2 regions of the Acidovorax sp. DMC1 genome follow, and region 1 is predicted to be linked to the other one. Evidence: predicted binding sites of a transcription regulator. Region 1 holds the regulator's gene; the other holds the start of a gene.
The links. The regulator sigma-54, encoded in region 1, starts transcription at its own class of promoters, with help from an activator protein. The targets are predictions, from matches to a motif close to TGGCANGNAANCTGCTTT.
Positions count from the first base shown of each region.

Region 2: ACT531_RS15290 (pilin) is a predicted target of sigma-54. The motif match lies at 3,085-3,102, and genes of this name have one in related genera.

Region 1 covers NZ_JBQUYO010000008.1:15,616-23,555, reverse strand. Annotated here, with positions in the region: gene ACT531_RS16305 (THUMP domain-containing class I SAM-dependent RNA methyltransferase) at 1-173, opposite strand, end outside; gene ACT531_RS16300 (acyl-CoA thioesterase) at 170-649, opposite strand; gene ACT531_RS16295 (RNA polymerase factor sigma-54) at 730-2,328, opposite strand; gene lptB (LPS export ABC transporter ATP-binding protein) at 2,328-3,089, opposite strand; gene lptA (lipopolysaccharide transport periplasmic protein LptA) at 3,146-3,805, opposite strand; gene ACT531_RS16280 (thiol:disulfide interchange protein DsbA/DsbL) at 3,914-4,570, opposite strand; gene ACT531_RS16275 (SPOR domain-containing protein) at 4,663-5,319, opposite strand; gene argS (arginine--tRNA ligase) at 5,335-7,044, opposite strand; gene ACT531_RS16265 (hypothetical protein) at 7,156-7,683, shown strand; gene ACT531_RS16260 (PsiF family protein) at 7,765-7,940, shown strand, end outside.
Region 2 covers NZ_JBQUYO010000007.1:89,061-97,000, reverse strand. Annotated here, with positions in the region: gene moaC (cyclic pyranopterin monophosphate synthase MoaC) at 1-39, shown strand, start outside; gene ACT531_RS15300 (hypothetical protein) at 48-791, opposite strand; gene ACT531_RS15295 (O-antigen ligase family protein) at 788-2,635, opposite strand; gene ACT531_RS15290 (pilin) at 2,563-3,048, opposite strand; gene ACT531_RS15285 (MBL fold metallo-hydrolase) at 3,368-4,156, opposite strand; gene ACT531_RS15280 (CHASE2 domain-containing protein) at 4,167-6,434, opposite strand; gene ACT531_RS15275 (FHA domain-containing protein) at 6,507-7,157, opposite strand; gene ACT531_RS15270 (Stp1/IreP family PP2C-type Ser/Thr phosphatase) at 7,199-7,940, opposite strand, start outside.

The DNA of each region.
Region 1 (7,940 bases):
AGACGGCTGTGCAGGTTGAGCTGCATGGCCTGGCGCCACGAGGCGCGCAGCAGCACACCACCCCGGCCCACCAGCAGGTCTTGCCCCGTGAGACCGGTGATGCCATGCACCTCGTCGGCCAGAAAGCCCTCGACGCCCGCGGCGCAAGGGAGAAAAAGTTGGAGTTGGTTCATGTCGATGGGGAGGATACGCGCTCGGGCACTGCGGGGGAACCGGGCTCCCCCGCCCGGGCCAGCAGCTGGCGGATGGAGTCCGGGATGGGGGCGACCTTGCGGCTGGCCTTGCCGATGAAGACGATGCCGATCTTGCCGCGCGCCACCTCGCGGCCTGAGGCCTTTTCGGTCATGCAGAACACCAGGTCGAAACCGTAGCGGTTGAAGTCCGCAGGCGCCATCTCCACGCGCATGGTCTCGCCGTGGAAACCTTCGGACTTGTACTGCGCCACGATGTCGCCGACCACGATGGACAGGCCGCCCACATCGGCCTCGGGGTAGCCCAGCGACTGGAAGAAACGCACGCGTGCTTCGGACACCAGGGTGAGCAGCTGCGCGTTGTCCAGATGCCCGCCCTGGTTCACGTGGCTGATGTAGATCTGCAGCTCGGTGGCAAAGCCGAAGTACGGGGGAAGGTCAAAGACGATGCGGGCCATGGTGGGCTGCGGTAGGTAATACGGAAACAACAGAAAAGGTACGGCATCGCAGGCGCGCCGTGCGCCAGCTGCCGAGGCGGCTACAACGCCTTGCGCAAATTCGCCGGCGCGATCTTGAGCGCCTCGCGGTACTTGGCCACGGTGCGGCGCGCGCATTCGATGCCCTGCTCCTTGAGCATCTCGGCGATCTGGCTGTCGGACAGCGGCTTGGCCGGGCTCTCCGCCGACACGAACTGCTTGATCAGTGCGCGCACCGCCGTGCTCGATGCATTGCCGCCCGTTTCGGTACCCAGGCCCGAGCCAAAGAAATACTTCAGCTCGTAGGTGCCAATCGGCGTGGCCATGTACTTGGCAGTGGTGACGCGGCTGATGGTGGACTCGTGCAGGCCCAGTTCGTCGGCAATGTCGCGCAGCACCAGCGGGCGCATGGCCAGTTCACCGTGGGTGAAGAAGTTCTTTTGCCGCTCGACAATGGCGCGCGACACGCGCAGGATGGTGTCAAAGCGCTGCTGGATGTTCTTGATGAACCAGCGCGCCTCCTGCAGGCGCTGCTGCATGCCCTGGTGGCCTTCGCCGCCCTTGTGGCCGCGCAGGGCGCCTGCGTAGATGTCGTGCACGCGCAGGCGGGGCATCACGTCGGGGTTGAGCTGCACGATGAAGCTCTGCTGGCCGCTGCCATTGGCGCGACCGGCTTTGCGCACGATGACGTCGGGCACGATGATGTTGCGCTCCACGTCGGCAAACTTGCGGCCCGGGCGTGGTTCCAGGCGGGCGATGAGTGCCATGGCAGCGCGGGTACGCTCTTCTCCAGCCACGCCGCCTTCGCTGCACAGCTGCGTCAGGCGGCGGATGTCGCGGCGGGCCAGCATCTCCAGCGGCTGCTGGCAGATGCGCAGAGCGGTCTGCACGGTCTCGGGGTCGGCGTCGCTGTCTTCGTCGGCCGCCAACGCCGCGAGCTGCAGCGTCAGGCATTCGGACAGATTGCGCGCGCCCACGCCCACAGGTTCCAGGCTTTGCAGCAGGCGCTGGGCCACCGTGAAGCGGTGCACCAGCTCTTCGATCTGTTCCAGGTCGTCGGGCCCGACGAGGCTGATGGCGAGTTCTTCCAGCGGCTCTTCGAGGTAGCCGTCGTCGTTCAGCGATTCGATGAGGAAACGCAGCGCGGCCGTGTCCACTTCGGACAGGCGCAGCGACAGCGCCTGGCGGTGCAAAAAGGCCGTCAGCGATTCGTGCGAGCGGGCCAGCTCGGTGGCATCGGCCTCGTCGCCTTCCGCGTCGTTGCGGGTGCGTGCCGGGGCGTCGCCGCCCCACTCGGCATCGTTGGGCGCCATCTCGACGGTGCCGTCGCCGCTCCAGTCGGGCTCGTCCGAGCCCCCGCCGGAGATTTCAGCGTCGTTTTGGCTATCAGCGCTAGTACTGCTTGCGCTGGTAGCTCCTGAAAACATAGCATCATCGGCACTGTAGTCGTCGGCCTGTGCAGGCGTGTCGGCGGCTTCCAGGCCAAATTCCTCGCGCGGGGCTTCGTCGGCATTGCGTTCGAGGAACGGGTTTTCGTCGAGCATCTGCTCGACTTCCTGCGAGAGTTCGAGCGTGGACAACTGCAGCAGCCGGATGGACTGCTGGAGCTGGGGGGTCAATGCGAGATGCTGCGAGACGCGCAGCGACAGTCCAGGCTTCATCACATCCTGAAGTGTTCGCCGAGGTACACCCTTCGGACCTCCGCGTTGTCCACGATCTCGGACGGCGTGCCCTGCGCCAGCACGCGGCCGTCGCTGATGATGAAGGCGTGGTCGCAGATGCCCAGCGTCTCGCGCACGTTGTGATCGGTGATGAGCACCCCAATGCCGCGCGCCTTCAGGAAGCCGATGATGCGCTGGATTTCAATCACGGCGATGGGGTCGATGCCCGCAAAGGGCTCGTCCAGCAGGATGAAACGCGGCTGGGTGGCCAAGGCCCGCGCAATCTCCACACGGCGGCGCTCGCCGCCCGACAGCGCCAGAGCGGGTGAGGCCCTCAGGTGGTCCACGCGCAGCTCTTGCAGCAGGGCCGTCAGGCGCTCTTCGATGGCATCGCGCGACAGCGGCTGGCCGTCATCGGCGCGCTGCAGTTCCAGCACGGCGCGCACGTTTTCTTCGACGGTGAGCTTGCGGAAGATGGAGGCTTCTTGCGGCAGGTACGACAGCCCCAGGCGCGACCGGCGATGGATGGGCATGTGGGCCACGGACTGGCCGTCGATACGGATGTCACCCGCATCGCTGCGTACCAAGCCCACGATCATGTAGAACGAAGTGGTCTTGCCCGCGCCATTGGGGCCCAGCAAACCCACGACTTCGCCTTTTTGCACCTCCAGGGACACGTCCTTGACGACCTTGCGGCTGCCATAGGACTTGGCCAGGTGCTGCACCTCCAGGCGGCTGCCCGACTGCGAATCAGGCCCCAGACGGCTGTTCGCAGGGGTCGCCGGGGTCTCGGGACCAGTACTCACCACGCGCCCGCTCACTTGGCGCCGCCGCCAAGGGTGTTGCTGGGGCGCAGCGCCGGTGCGGGCGACTCGGGCGCCTTGGCGGGGGCTGCCGTACCGGGCGGCGGGTCCTTGGGTGCCAGCACGGCGCGCACGCGGCCGCCAGACGTGGGGGCGTCGCCGGCCGCAGCCGAAGACGCAGGCGCCTTCTGGCCATCGACGGTGAACACGTCGGTGAGGTTGTTGTAAACGATCACGGCGCCGGTGATCTCGTCGTTGAGCACCGACCCACGGTAGCGGCGCAGTTCGGCGCGGGTGATGAAGCGCACGTTGTCGGCCTTGCCGTCGTATTCGATGACTTCGCTTTCGCCTTCGATGAACTCGTCCGGCGCTCCGGCCACGGTGTCGCGCTTCTGGCGGAAGAACGCCCGTTTGCCCGCCTCGGCCGTGACCACGCCGTACTGGTAGCCGTCGGCGTCCTGGCGCACATCCAGCCGCGCGCCGCGCAGCACGATGGTGCCCTTGGTCATCACCACGCGGCCCGAGAACACGCTGGTCTGCTTGAGTTCATCGTGCCGCAGGGCGTCGGCCTCGATGTTCATGGGCTTGGCACGGTCTGCCTTTTCGGCATGTGCCATGCCCGCAAGGCCGGTCAGGGCTGCGAGCACAAGGAGGGGGAGTAGGCGGTGGGTCATAGGGCACGAATCTTGCAACGATTGTAGCCACCCGATGGTACCCACCCCGAAAAAAAAGCCCGCATCCGCGGGCCTTTGGGACAGCTTGCCGACAGGGTCGGCCGCTCGTCAGGCTTTGCGCGCCGTAGCGGCCAGGTATTCGACCACCTGCAGCACGGTCTGCATGCTGCCAGCCATCGTGCCGTCGGTGTAGTACTTGCCCGCCACACCCATGGATGGCACGCCTTCGACACCGTACGAATCCTGCAGCTGCGAGGCGCGACGCACCTGGTTGGCGACGCTGAAGGAGCCGTAGACCTCCTTGAACTTGGCCACGTCCACGCCCTGCTGGTTCACCCAGGCCAGGATTTCGTCGTCCTTGGCGAGCTTGGCCTTTTCCACATGGATGGCACGGAAGACCTTGGCATGCAGGGCTTCGAGCTTGCCCATGCCTTCGAGCGTGTAGAACAGCTTTTGCTGGGGCACGAAGCTGGCATTGAACGCCACGGGCACGCGGCGGATGGAGAGATCCTTGGGCGCGGCCTTGACCCAGGCGTCCAGTGTGGGCTCGAAGGCGTTGCAGTGGGGGCAGCTGTACCAGAAGAACTCGATCACATCGACCTTGCCGGCCGGCGCATCGGGGGCGACGGGCTTGTCCAGCCGCTTGAAGTCCTTGCCCTCCTTGAACTGGCGGGCTTGCGCCATGGCGGGGTTGGCCACTGGCAGCGTCAGGGCAGAAGCGGCAACCGCCGAGGCGGCGGACAAAGAAAACTCACGGCGTTTCATGACAAAGACTCTCCTGGTTCAGTTATGCGGGATGTGAGACATCCCTTTACAAAAAGTTCAGCCTTGGCGATGGCGCCGTTTTTGCAAGCGCTTCAGCGCTGCACGCGCACGAGCGCCGATTCCAGCCCGGCGCCGTCGAGTTTCTCTTTGAGCACCTCGGCATCGTCCCGCTTGGTGAAGGGGCCGATGCGCACCCGGAACACTGCCCGGCCATTTTGCTCACGCTCGCTCACGCGGGCCTCCCAGCCCAGCATGGCCAGCTTGGCGCGCTGGGCGTCGGCGTCGGCCTGGGTGCGGAAGGCACCAGCCTGCACAAAGTAGTCAAACGGGTCCACGCTGCCCTTGGCGGCTGCCTTGGCCACGGCCAAGTCGCCCAGCGGGTCTGCGCCCGGCTTGCTCTCTGCCTTGGCCTCGGCTTTGGCGTCTGGCTTGCTCGCGGCAGGCTTGGCGGCCGATGCGGCGGCGCGCACCTCGGGCGCCGGTGCCGATGCAGGGGCTGACGCAGCCGCGGCCACCGGGGGCGCCGCGGGGCGGGCCGGGTTCTTGCCATACAGCGGCGAGTTCGGGTCCCAGTTCTTGTTCTTCTGGGACTCCGCTGCGTCCAGGTCGGCACCGCGGCCGTTGCCCTTGTTTAGGAACGGCACCGGCACCTTGGTCACGTACACGGCCACGGCCAGCGCCGCGCCCAGGCCCACGATGACCCCGACGATGAAGCCGACAATGGTCCCGCCCGTCTGTTGCTTTTTCATATTGGTAGTAACTGCTTACATTCTGGCCGGGGCCGACACGCCCAGCACCGCCAGGCCATTGTGCAATACCTGGGCGGTGGCAGCGACCAGCGCCAGGCGCGCCTTCTTCACCACCTCGTCGTCCACCAGGATGCGCTCGGCATCGTAATAGCTGTGGTAGCTGGCGGCCAGGTCGCGCAGGTAAAAGGTCACATCGTGCGGGGCTTCGCCCTCGGCAGCGGCCGTGAGCATCTCGGGGTACTTGGCCAGCTGCAGCATCAGGGCCTGGGCCTGCGGGCCTTCGAGGGCGGACAGGTCCACATCCTTGAGCGAAGCCACATCACCACCACCCGCCTCTTGCCAGGCGCGCAGCACCGACTGGATGCGCGCATGGGCGTACTGCACGTAGTACACCGGGTTGTCGTTGTTCTGGGCCACGGCCAGGTCCACGTCAAAGGTGTACTCGGTGTCTGGCTTGCGGCTGAGCAGGAAGAAGCGCACGGCGTCCTTGCTGGTCCACTCGATCAAATCACGCAGCGTGACATAGCTGCCCGCGCGCTTGCTGATCTTGACCTCTTCGCCGCCCTTGACCACGCGCACCATGGTGTGCAGCACGTAGTCGGGGTAGCCCTTGGGGATGCCCACATCGGCCGCCTGCAGGCCGGCGCGCACGCGGGCAATGGTGCCGTGGTGGTCTGTGCCCTGGATGTTGACGACCTTGGTGAAGCCCCGCTCCCACTTGGCAATGTGGTAGGCCACGTCGGGCACGAAGTAGGTGTAGGTGCCGTCCTGCTTGCGCATGACGCGGTCCTTGTCGTCGCCGTAGTCGGTGCTCTTGAGCCACAGCGCGCCGTCCTGCTCGTAGGTTTTGCCGTTGGCGATGAGCTTGTTCACGGTGGCCTCGACGCGGCCGCTGGTGTACAGGCTGGACTCCAGGTAGTACTGGTCGAAGTGCAGGTTGAATGCCTGCAGGTCCTTGTCCTGCTCGTTGCGCAGATAGGCCACGGCGAACTGGCGGATGTTGTCATAGTCGTCCACGTCGCCATTGGCGGTGAACTCGCGGTCGTCGGCCTTCACCGTGGCCTTGGCCTTGAAGGCCTCGGCGATGTCGGCGATGTAGTCGCCGTTGTAGAAGTTCTTGGCCAGCGGGTTCTCGCTGTCGGTGGGCCAGCAGTCGTCGCCGGGCTTGAAGCCCTTGGCGCGCAGCTGCGTGCTCTTGGTCAGCGTGTCGATCTGTACGCCTGCGTCGTTGTAATAGAACTCGCGGTGCACCTTCCAGCCCTGGGTGCTGAACAGGTTGCAAATCGCATCGCCCAGCGCGGCCTGGCGACCGTGGCCCACGTGCAGCGGGCCCGTGGGGTTGGCCGACACGAACTCGACCAGCACCTGCTGGCCGTTGCTGGCTTGGTAACCAAAGCGCTCGCCCGCAGCCAGCACCTCACGCACCACTTCCTGCTTGGCGGCAGGTTGCAGGCGGATGTTCAGAAAGCCCGGACCCGCAATTTCAATGGCGGACACCCAGCGCTGAAAGGCTGGCGTGGCTTCGAGCGCGGCCTTGAGCTGCTCGCCCAGTGCACGCGGGTTGAGCTTGAGCGGCTTGGCCAGCTGCATGGCCGCAGTGCAGGCGAAGTCGCCATGGGCCGCCACCTTGGGAGATTCAAAGGCTGCCTTGGCGCCAGCGCCGGGGGACAGGTTTTCCAGCTCGGCTGCGAGCGCAGCGAGCAATTCATTTTTGGCTGTGAGCATCGGCGGATTTTACGGGCCCGCCAACAGCGGGGCGCCAGACGCACCACCGGGGTGGCGTCCCGCAGCCAAAGGCACAATAAGTCGCCGTGCCCTTTCAACCGGAGATTGCACATGCCACCCCAACCCATCCTGCTCTACCGGCGCCGCTGGACCCTGGTGTTTCAGGTGCCTTTTGTGCTGCTGATGGCGATATGCCTGGCCTTCTCGCTGTATTGGGCGTCTGTATCGAACGACCGGCTGCTCACGGCCCTCTGCCTGTGTGCCGCATTCGTCTCCTTCTGTGTGGGCGGAACCCTGGGCCGGTCCGCCCTGGAGGCCTACCGGGAGCAAGACCCTGCAATTGTCATTGATGCCACCGGCATCACCGATCTGCGCCAGGACGACCCGCACACCGTGCCCTGGGAAGCCATGGAACGTGTGCACCTGGACGGCTACGAAGGCGTGATCCTGGTCAAGCTGAGACCCGGCCACAAAGACTCTGCACTGGGCGTGATCATCAAGACCCTCAAACGCTGGCAGCAACGGGGTGATGTAGTGTTTGCCCTCGGCGGGCTGGCGCACGCCCCCCTGCAGATCCAGACGACACTGAAAGCCTTTCACGCGGCAGCGGCCTCCAAGCCCCGTACAAGGTTGTCATGACTTGTGCGCGTTGTCGCACGCCATGTTCTATGGTGCAATGCCACCGGGACCCCCCATAACGCATTCACACCAGGAGATTCCATGAAAAAGCTTCTTTCCCTGACTGCACTCGGCCTGGCCCTCACACTGGGCGCGGGTGCCCACGCCGCCGAAGACGCCAAGGCCCCGACCAAGCAGCAATCTAAGATGGCGACCTGCAACAAGGACGCCGGAGACATGAAGGGCGACGAGCGCAAGGCCTTCATGAAGACCTGCCT
Region 2 (7,940 bases), on a different contig from region 1:
AGGGAAAAGCGGGGAGGAAAATCAGACTATGCTGCCTGATGGCTATATCATCCCCCCAATGGATCCCATTCTGCAAAATCAATGATTTCTGCATCGCCATTCAGAATGACCGACCAAAACCCCTTAACACCTTGCAACGGTAAATAATATAAAACATCACCATCGTGGTAGATTTTTTTCTCAATCAAAATCTCCAGCAAATTGGGCGCGCTGGCCACTAATTTTGCCTCGGAGAGCACGCTAGATTGCGACTCTTGATAGGACCTCCAGAGCTCGGTTCTGAATGCCAATGGTATACCCGACAATGCGTCCATGGTGTACTGATATTGCTCCTTAGAATCACTAAAAGGGCGTAAAGCCACATAGCGGGGTGCTGAAAAAATTCCCCTTGTTAATTCAGCAGGGATTTTTTTAGCAAAAGCCCCCTCCAAATCCATTTCCCGCACTACGGAATATTGTCCGTACTCATAGACAAGGTAGGCTGGCCTAGCGGACGCCAGAGACCACACGCCGTAAACCAAAGCTCCCATCTGCAAAAAAATAACAATAGAAACATCAAAAAGTATTTCTTTTTTCGATTTTATTTTGGAAAATACAATTAATGTAAGCAATGGGCCCATGACAAAATCGATTGCAACCAAGGCAGCAAACATCTGCAGGCCGCCGGATATTTTTACAAAATGCCCAGGATACCAAACCTGAAATACCAAGATTGCAGCACAAACGGATAAGACCAGACTAAAAAGCAAATGATAAAAAGAAGCCTGCCAGCGGTTTTTGACTGCAATCATTCAACACCCCCAGACTCCTGAATCTCCTTACGCAATAACTCTATTCTGCGCAATGCTACATCTTTTGCGTGCTTTCCATAAAAGGATTCCAGGATTTTCAATGCTGAATCTGCAGAGTATTTAGAGCCTTCTGCAACGCCATGCAGTCCCGATGCAACTGCATAGCCACGCAAAGCAGGCTCATAGGGATTACGGAAAGCTGCCTTCCGGTATTCTTCAATTTCTTTCGAATTCATTGTTGCAAAGTCATTTTGCCTCACCATGAAGATCAAGGCTTGTAGATTAGTCAACAACAGAGATTGCGGATAAGAATAGCCTGGAGGAAACGTACCTGCACGGGCCGCCTCAAACCTTGCAACTTGGAGAGAATATGCTAACCTGTAATAGTCCACAACTACGACACTACCAAGGGCGAAAAAACTTAAAACAACTAGTGATGTAACTATTTTTTTTATGCCAGCCTTTAACTCACCCGTACCGCGCCCTTCACTCTGTAAGCCCGACCCCTGCTCCATTAATTTAAAGCTAGCGAAGCCCATGATATACATAAAAAGCAACAGGCTATTTAAATACGCATGCGGGTATTCAGTATTGCAAGCAACAGCAAATGGTATCACTGCAAGAACCACGAATTGATTATCCTGAATCCAACTATTTTTAATCAATCGAATTGCAAAATACCCAATCAATAACACAAAGATAATGGCAACAGGTACTCCAAAAAGAAGCGCCATATCCAACGCAATGTTATGCGACCAAAAACTGACCAATACGGGAATTGCGTTAGCGGCCTGCTGCACCTGCACCTGCACGATTTGTCCAGGCCCGTAGCCCCACCAAGGTTGCTGCAGCACCCCGTCTATAAAACCCAGCATCAGAGAAGTTCGCGAGCCCATGGCCAGACGACTCGTGCGGATCAACCCCAATTCCAGCGCTGACGAAACGGTCGGCAGTGCCCAGAAAAGTGAAAACACCGCGACAAGCAGGGCACTATAGAACACCATTGAACGGCGGCGTTCTCGGCAAAAATACACTGAGAAACCCAGAATCAGCACAGCAGACAATAAGCCTGCTCGTGATTGCGTGAGGGCCACGCCCAATCCCAGAAAACTCACCAACAGAGCCGTAGCCCAATGGGTCAGAATGCCGCGCTGATTCAGACAAAATGCAGCCGCAATGCCTACTGCCGTATGCAATGCCATACGATTGGCTTGTGCAAAATTTCCCGAAGGGCGCACATTCTCAGGCAACTGAATCACCCAGAAACCCAAGCCGTCGAGTTGCAGCCACTGATACAGAGCTTCAGCGACGCTGGTTATGCCCGATACGAGTAACAACAAACATAAGACCTCGATGCCACCACTGCGATGCAGCGCCGCCGAAATACGGCCTTGCTCCAAAGCAACGAAGGCCCCTATGGCGTATAGAGTGACTAAGGCTACGTCACCCAAAAACACTTCAGGATTGAACAGCAAATGTCCGCAGGCAACAAATGGCAGTGCCAACAAAAACCAACTCAGATAATCTAAAGGGACACCAACCTGCCGTGAGTGTTTTCGAGATGGTAACGCACATGCCGCTACCACGAAAAGTAAGCTGACAGCTGCCCATCCCTCTGACTGAAACTTAAGCCACGGGTAATACAGATCGCTAGCATGCCAACTGACAAATGCACAGAGCAGGGCAAAGGCCCAAAGTAGTTGCGACATAGAAAACAGGAAGCCCAAATAAAAAACGGCGGTAAGACCGCCGTTTTTTAGACTGCTCTGTATTAACCGCGGCAAGAAGAAGGCAAATACTTCGTGCTCACAGTGGTGCCGTCCGTAGTGTTGCCACAACGCCATTTGTACACCTTCGTACGAACATCGGTGTTTGCGAAGAGGGTCGTGTCATCTTTCATGGGAGCCAAAGACACGATCTTCGAGTCAACAACAGCAGCGATGTTTTGAACAGTAACCCGCACAACGCCAGTGTTTGTTACATGCAATTCGTCAACATACTTTGTTTCTGCGCTGGCACCGATTGGGCAGCCCCACTTTTCGTCATCTGCAGCTGGCAGAGTTGCAGCGGTGGTGCCTTCGATCAGTTCTTGGACGCTGGTGCGGCAGCCCGACAACGCCAGAGTGGGCTCAGACATCTTGGCTCGGATGGTGTAGTCCTGGTACGCAGGCAGAGCCACAGCAGCCAAAATACCGATGATCGCAACCACGATCATCAGTTCGATCAGGGTAAAACCCTTTTGGATAGAACGCTTCATGAAGAACTCCTAAAAAAATTGCAGATGCGAGGTGGATATGCAATTGCTGTGCCTGGTGCCCAAAACAAGCACTATTTCGGACTTGAGCAGCCAAAGGCCGTAGCAACAGGTAAGAACTCCTCCACACCTTGTACAAGTGCATCGGGAGTCAAGCCGATTTTCGAGGCGTTCCCCAGGAAAACGCCTCCTTCGAGTCTAGGTGATGCAAAAAGCTTCCATCCCCAACTAGACCGCCCGAATTCACACAATCAACGACCCAAGACTTTTCATAGTTTTACATTTTTGTCGTTCAGTATTGTCAGAACGGCGCGCAACGGAATCAAATCTCCAACGTCTGCCCGGCAACCAGCCACCGAATGTCATGAGGGCCATGACGCTCGATGGCGGTGCATTCAAGCTGTCGGATCTCGTTCATGATGAGCGATGTCTCAGAAGGCTTCGTGTGCGTAATGTAGATGGGATAGCGCTGTGTTACCGGGACGTTAGCCAGTTCCTGCGCCAAGGTGGCAGGGGACAGATGAAGACTGCGGCAGGCTAGGTCGCTTTCGCGATCGCTGAAAGCCGTCTCTATCACCAAGCAAACCACTGACAATAGGTTGACGCGAGTCCAAAAGGCAGGATTGCGTTCAGTGTCGCCGCTGAATACCCACCAGCCGGTGTCGCCTTCCACCGCAAACCCCACGGCAGGGACGGTATGGTGGGCTGGCAGCACTTCGATCTGAACACCTGCGATGCTCAGTACGTCACCGCATACAAAAGCTTGATATTGCAAAAACGGAGATGCAGCAGACGGTATCGCACTGAAATCAGGCCAGATGACATTGTTGAACACATGCTTCTGCAGCGCAGAGATGGTGGCAGCCAGGGCATGCACTTGCACCGGGTGACGGCGCTGCGACGACACCGCGTCGAGCATCAGGGGCAGCGCGGCGATGTGGTCCAAGTGGGAATGTGTCAGGAGTACGTGGTCAATCTTGCCCATCTCTTCCAGCGTCAGGTCACCCACGCCGGTGCCAGCATCGAGCAAGATGCTGTCACCAATCAAGAACGATGTCGTGCGACAGTCCTTGGCGATAGCGCCGGAACACCCCAGCACGCGAACCTTCATGTCGAGCCTTCTACTTGGTGTCGAAATTGGTGGCGCTGTCCCAGTCAGGATTAAAAGGCAACCCACGCAGGCCTTCGACCCGTGCAGCATACAACTCGTAGAGAGTGCAATGAGGTCGGCAACCTCGCAACTGCGCCATCAGCTTGTCGCATTGTGCCCACTCCTGCGCCGCATAGGCTCGCAGAAAACCCTCCCATAACACCAGTTCTTCGCCAAGTTCGGCGGGTAGCTGATCCCGGGGCGCCAGCGGCTGGTAAATCGGGACGGCCTGCGCCTTGCCCTTGACGCGAACGCGATCCATGGCCTGCCATGCAAACTGAGGGGCGAGCTGCATGGCGGACTCGCTCACCACGATCGACGTGCCGTAGTGTTTGGACAACCCCTCAAGCCGCGAGCCAAGGTTGACCGCATCCCCGATGACCGTGTAGCTGCGCCGGATGTCAGAGCCCATATCTCCCACGCACATGACGCCCGTATTGAGACCAATGCCCACTCCGATCTCGGGCAGGCCGCGCTGGCGATGATTGGCGTTGATTTGCCCAATGGCCTGCGACATTTCCAGGGCCGCAGTCACCGCCAACTGCGCGTGGTCTGGTGTAGCCACAGGAGCTCCCCAAAACGCCATAACGCAGTCGCCCATGTATTTGTCGATGGTGCCGCGGTGACTGCGGATGATATGGGTGAGCTTGCTGAACACTTCATTCAACAACCCCTGCAGCTGCAAAGGCTCCATCCGCTCAGACATGGCGGTGAAGCCCCGCATGTCGCAGAACATCACCGTCAGCTCCCGGTTGGTGGCCTGCATGCTGTAGTGCTCCGGCTGCTTGACCATTTCGGCCACCAGTTCTGGAGGCACATAGGCGCTGAACAGCGCTGCGAGTTCGCGCTTGGACCGGCTTTCCACAAAATAACCGTAGGCCATGTTGAGCGCGAAGGCCAGCATGGACATCACCACCGCCGTAGCCAGCGGCAACGCCAAACCTTGCGCAATGTACATCCACAGGTTCAGCCCCACGAGCGCAGAAACCACGCCGGCGCTCAGTAAGACCGCTGAAGATGCAGACAGGAGCGGCAATGCCACCGCCAAAAGTAGCCCTGCGCAGAGGAGCTGCAGCACATCAAACCCGGCGGCATAGTCGGGCCGGACGATGCTTTTGCCATCCAGGAATGCCGACAACACGTTGGCATGGGTTTCTACGCCAGGGTAGGTTCTGCCCACTGGCGTCACACGCAAATCGAGCAAGCCAGGCGCGGTGGACCCAACCAGCACCAATTGATCCTTGAGCTGGCCCGGTGGGAGCACGCCATCCAGAACGTCCGACGCTGAGATGTACCGAAAGGAGCCCCCTTTGGCATCTCCCGGTCCCCGATAAGGAATGAGGGTGGCCAGTTGCTGGTCTACAGGGAGTGCCAGCGTGCGACCATCCTGGCGCAACACGATGCTTTGCAGCAAATCATGCGTCCCAACGGGCGTGGGGTTTACAAAGCCCGGATGGATTTCTGGCAACCCGATGGCTGTGCGGAACATGGCCAACGCCAGCGACTCGTAATACTGCCCCTGGTACTCGGCCAACAACGGCAGGGAGCGAACGACCCCATCCTCGTCCGTGATGGAATTGAAGAACCCCGCAGCAGGGGCTGCGCGGGTCAATGCCTCGATATTGCTGCTATAGCCGCGCCAAGTGGTTGCTCCCAGCGGCAGGCCCCGTAAGCGTTCCAACGGGAGCGCAGAGTCCGGCAGCGTGCCTTTCGTGATGCCATCGCGGTCTTCGCCCGAAAGGTAGTAACCCAGCACCACGGGCTGCCCACGCAAGGACTGCGCAAAAAGCGCGTCATAGTCCAGCGACGGTGCCAGTCTTTTCAGTTGCTCCTGGAAGGCCGGCTGGCTGCGCAAAGGGCCTTGGGCCAGCTCTTGCAACGTAGAGAGACCTGAACTCTCGTCGGCCTCGGCAAACAGAACGTCAAACCCGATGACCGACACTTGCTGGCGCTCAAACAGTTCGCGCACCAGCGCGGCCAATTTGTCCCTGCGCCAGGGCCATTGGCCCACACGCCCCAGACTTTTCTCGTCGATATCGACAATGACGATGCGCTCGTCCAGCGTTCGAGGCATGGTCACCCGCAGGCGGGTGTCGTAGATGATGTTGTCCAGTCTCTCCAACACCTGCAGGTGGAGCACATCGGCCACATGCAGCAGTGCAAAAACCAGCGGTATCAGCGTGACTGCAATGCGCCGCCAGCGTCGGCGGAACAGGTGCGACAGGGACTGCAGCAGCATGGGTCCGCGCGCAAGGAGAGAAGATTCAGTTCAGCAAAGGCCCGCAGCCATAGCGCGGGCCCATGCCAAGCGTCAGGTCTGTTCGAACTGCATTTCGGTGCCAGCCAGTTCCAGACGATCGCCATGCTTGAGGGGAACAGGCGAAGCACCAATGGCCGCACCGTTGAGCAGGGGCATTTCAGGCCCCTCCACGTGAGCCAATACAAAACCTTGGTGCCGCTTGGTGATGGATGCCACGGCCACGCCAGGCTTGCCAATGGTGGTCACAACCTTTTGCAAGGACACCTCGCGCCCCGCTGCAGCGCCCGACATGACACGAATCACTGCTGAAATCGGAGCGGGCGCAGGGGCGGCTGGCGCGGGCCTGGCGGCGGCTACTGCAGGCGGCACCATGCCGGGCTTGAAGATCATGGTCTTCTCGAAATTCTGACCTTCGGCATCCTGCAAAAAGCGGATCTTGTACTTGCCCACCTCGACCGTGTCGCCATTGCGCAGCTCCTGGCGCTTGACGGCCTTGGCATTCACGTAGGTGCCGTTCGTGCTGCCCAAATCCTCAATCTCCACATCGTGTCCCACCATGTGGAGCACCGCATGTTCACCGCTCACCGCGAGGTTGTCGATCACGATGTCGTTGTATGGGCGCCGACCCAGCGTAGTCCGCTCCTTGGTCAGCTGCACTTCCTTGATAACAACGCCGTCGATTGAAACGATCATTCTCGGCATGATCCACTCCTGATGTGATGAATTGTTGTAGTTCGGGCCGTTCAAGAGGCCCCTAGCAATCGGGACATGAGGCCGCGCTTCTTGCCTCCTGCGGCAGCCTGCACCAGCAGCACGCTCACGTTATCACGACCACCGTTGGCATTGGCGGTGTCAATGAGCAGTGTCGCTTTTTCTTCCAAAGGCATGGGCGCCCGTATCAGCTCCGCCAGATCCGAATCGGACACCATGTCGGTGAGCCCATCGGAACACAGCAGGAACAGGTCATTCGGCGCCACCTGGAACTCGTTGACTTCCATCAGCACATTGGGCTCCACACCCAGGGCCCGGGTCACCAGATTGCGATTGGAAGACAGGGCCGCCTGCTGCGCCGTCAGCAGCCCTGCATCGACCTGCTCCTGCAACCAGGAATGGTCCCGCGTGATCTGCTGCAAAGCACCATCGCGCAGGCGGTAGCAGCGCGAATCGCCGATATGCCCCAGGATCAGGCGGCTGCCGTGGAACACCGCCACCACCAGCGTCGTACCCATGCCCGCGTACTGCGGATTGGAGAGCGACGCCCCCAAAATGGCGTGGTTGGCGTTCTCGACACAGATTTCCAGCGCCCGGCGCACGTCCGTGGACTGGGGACTTGCGCCCGCTTGGGCCAGCCAGCGGGCCATCTCGGTACGAATGAAGGTGGTGGCCATGCCGCTGGCCACCTCACCCGCGTTGTAGCCGCCCATGCCATCGGCCAGTATCGCGACCTGCGCATCGCGGTCAACGGCGACCGCGTCTTCGTTGTTG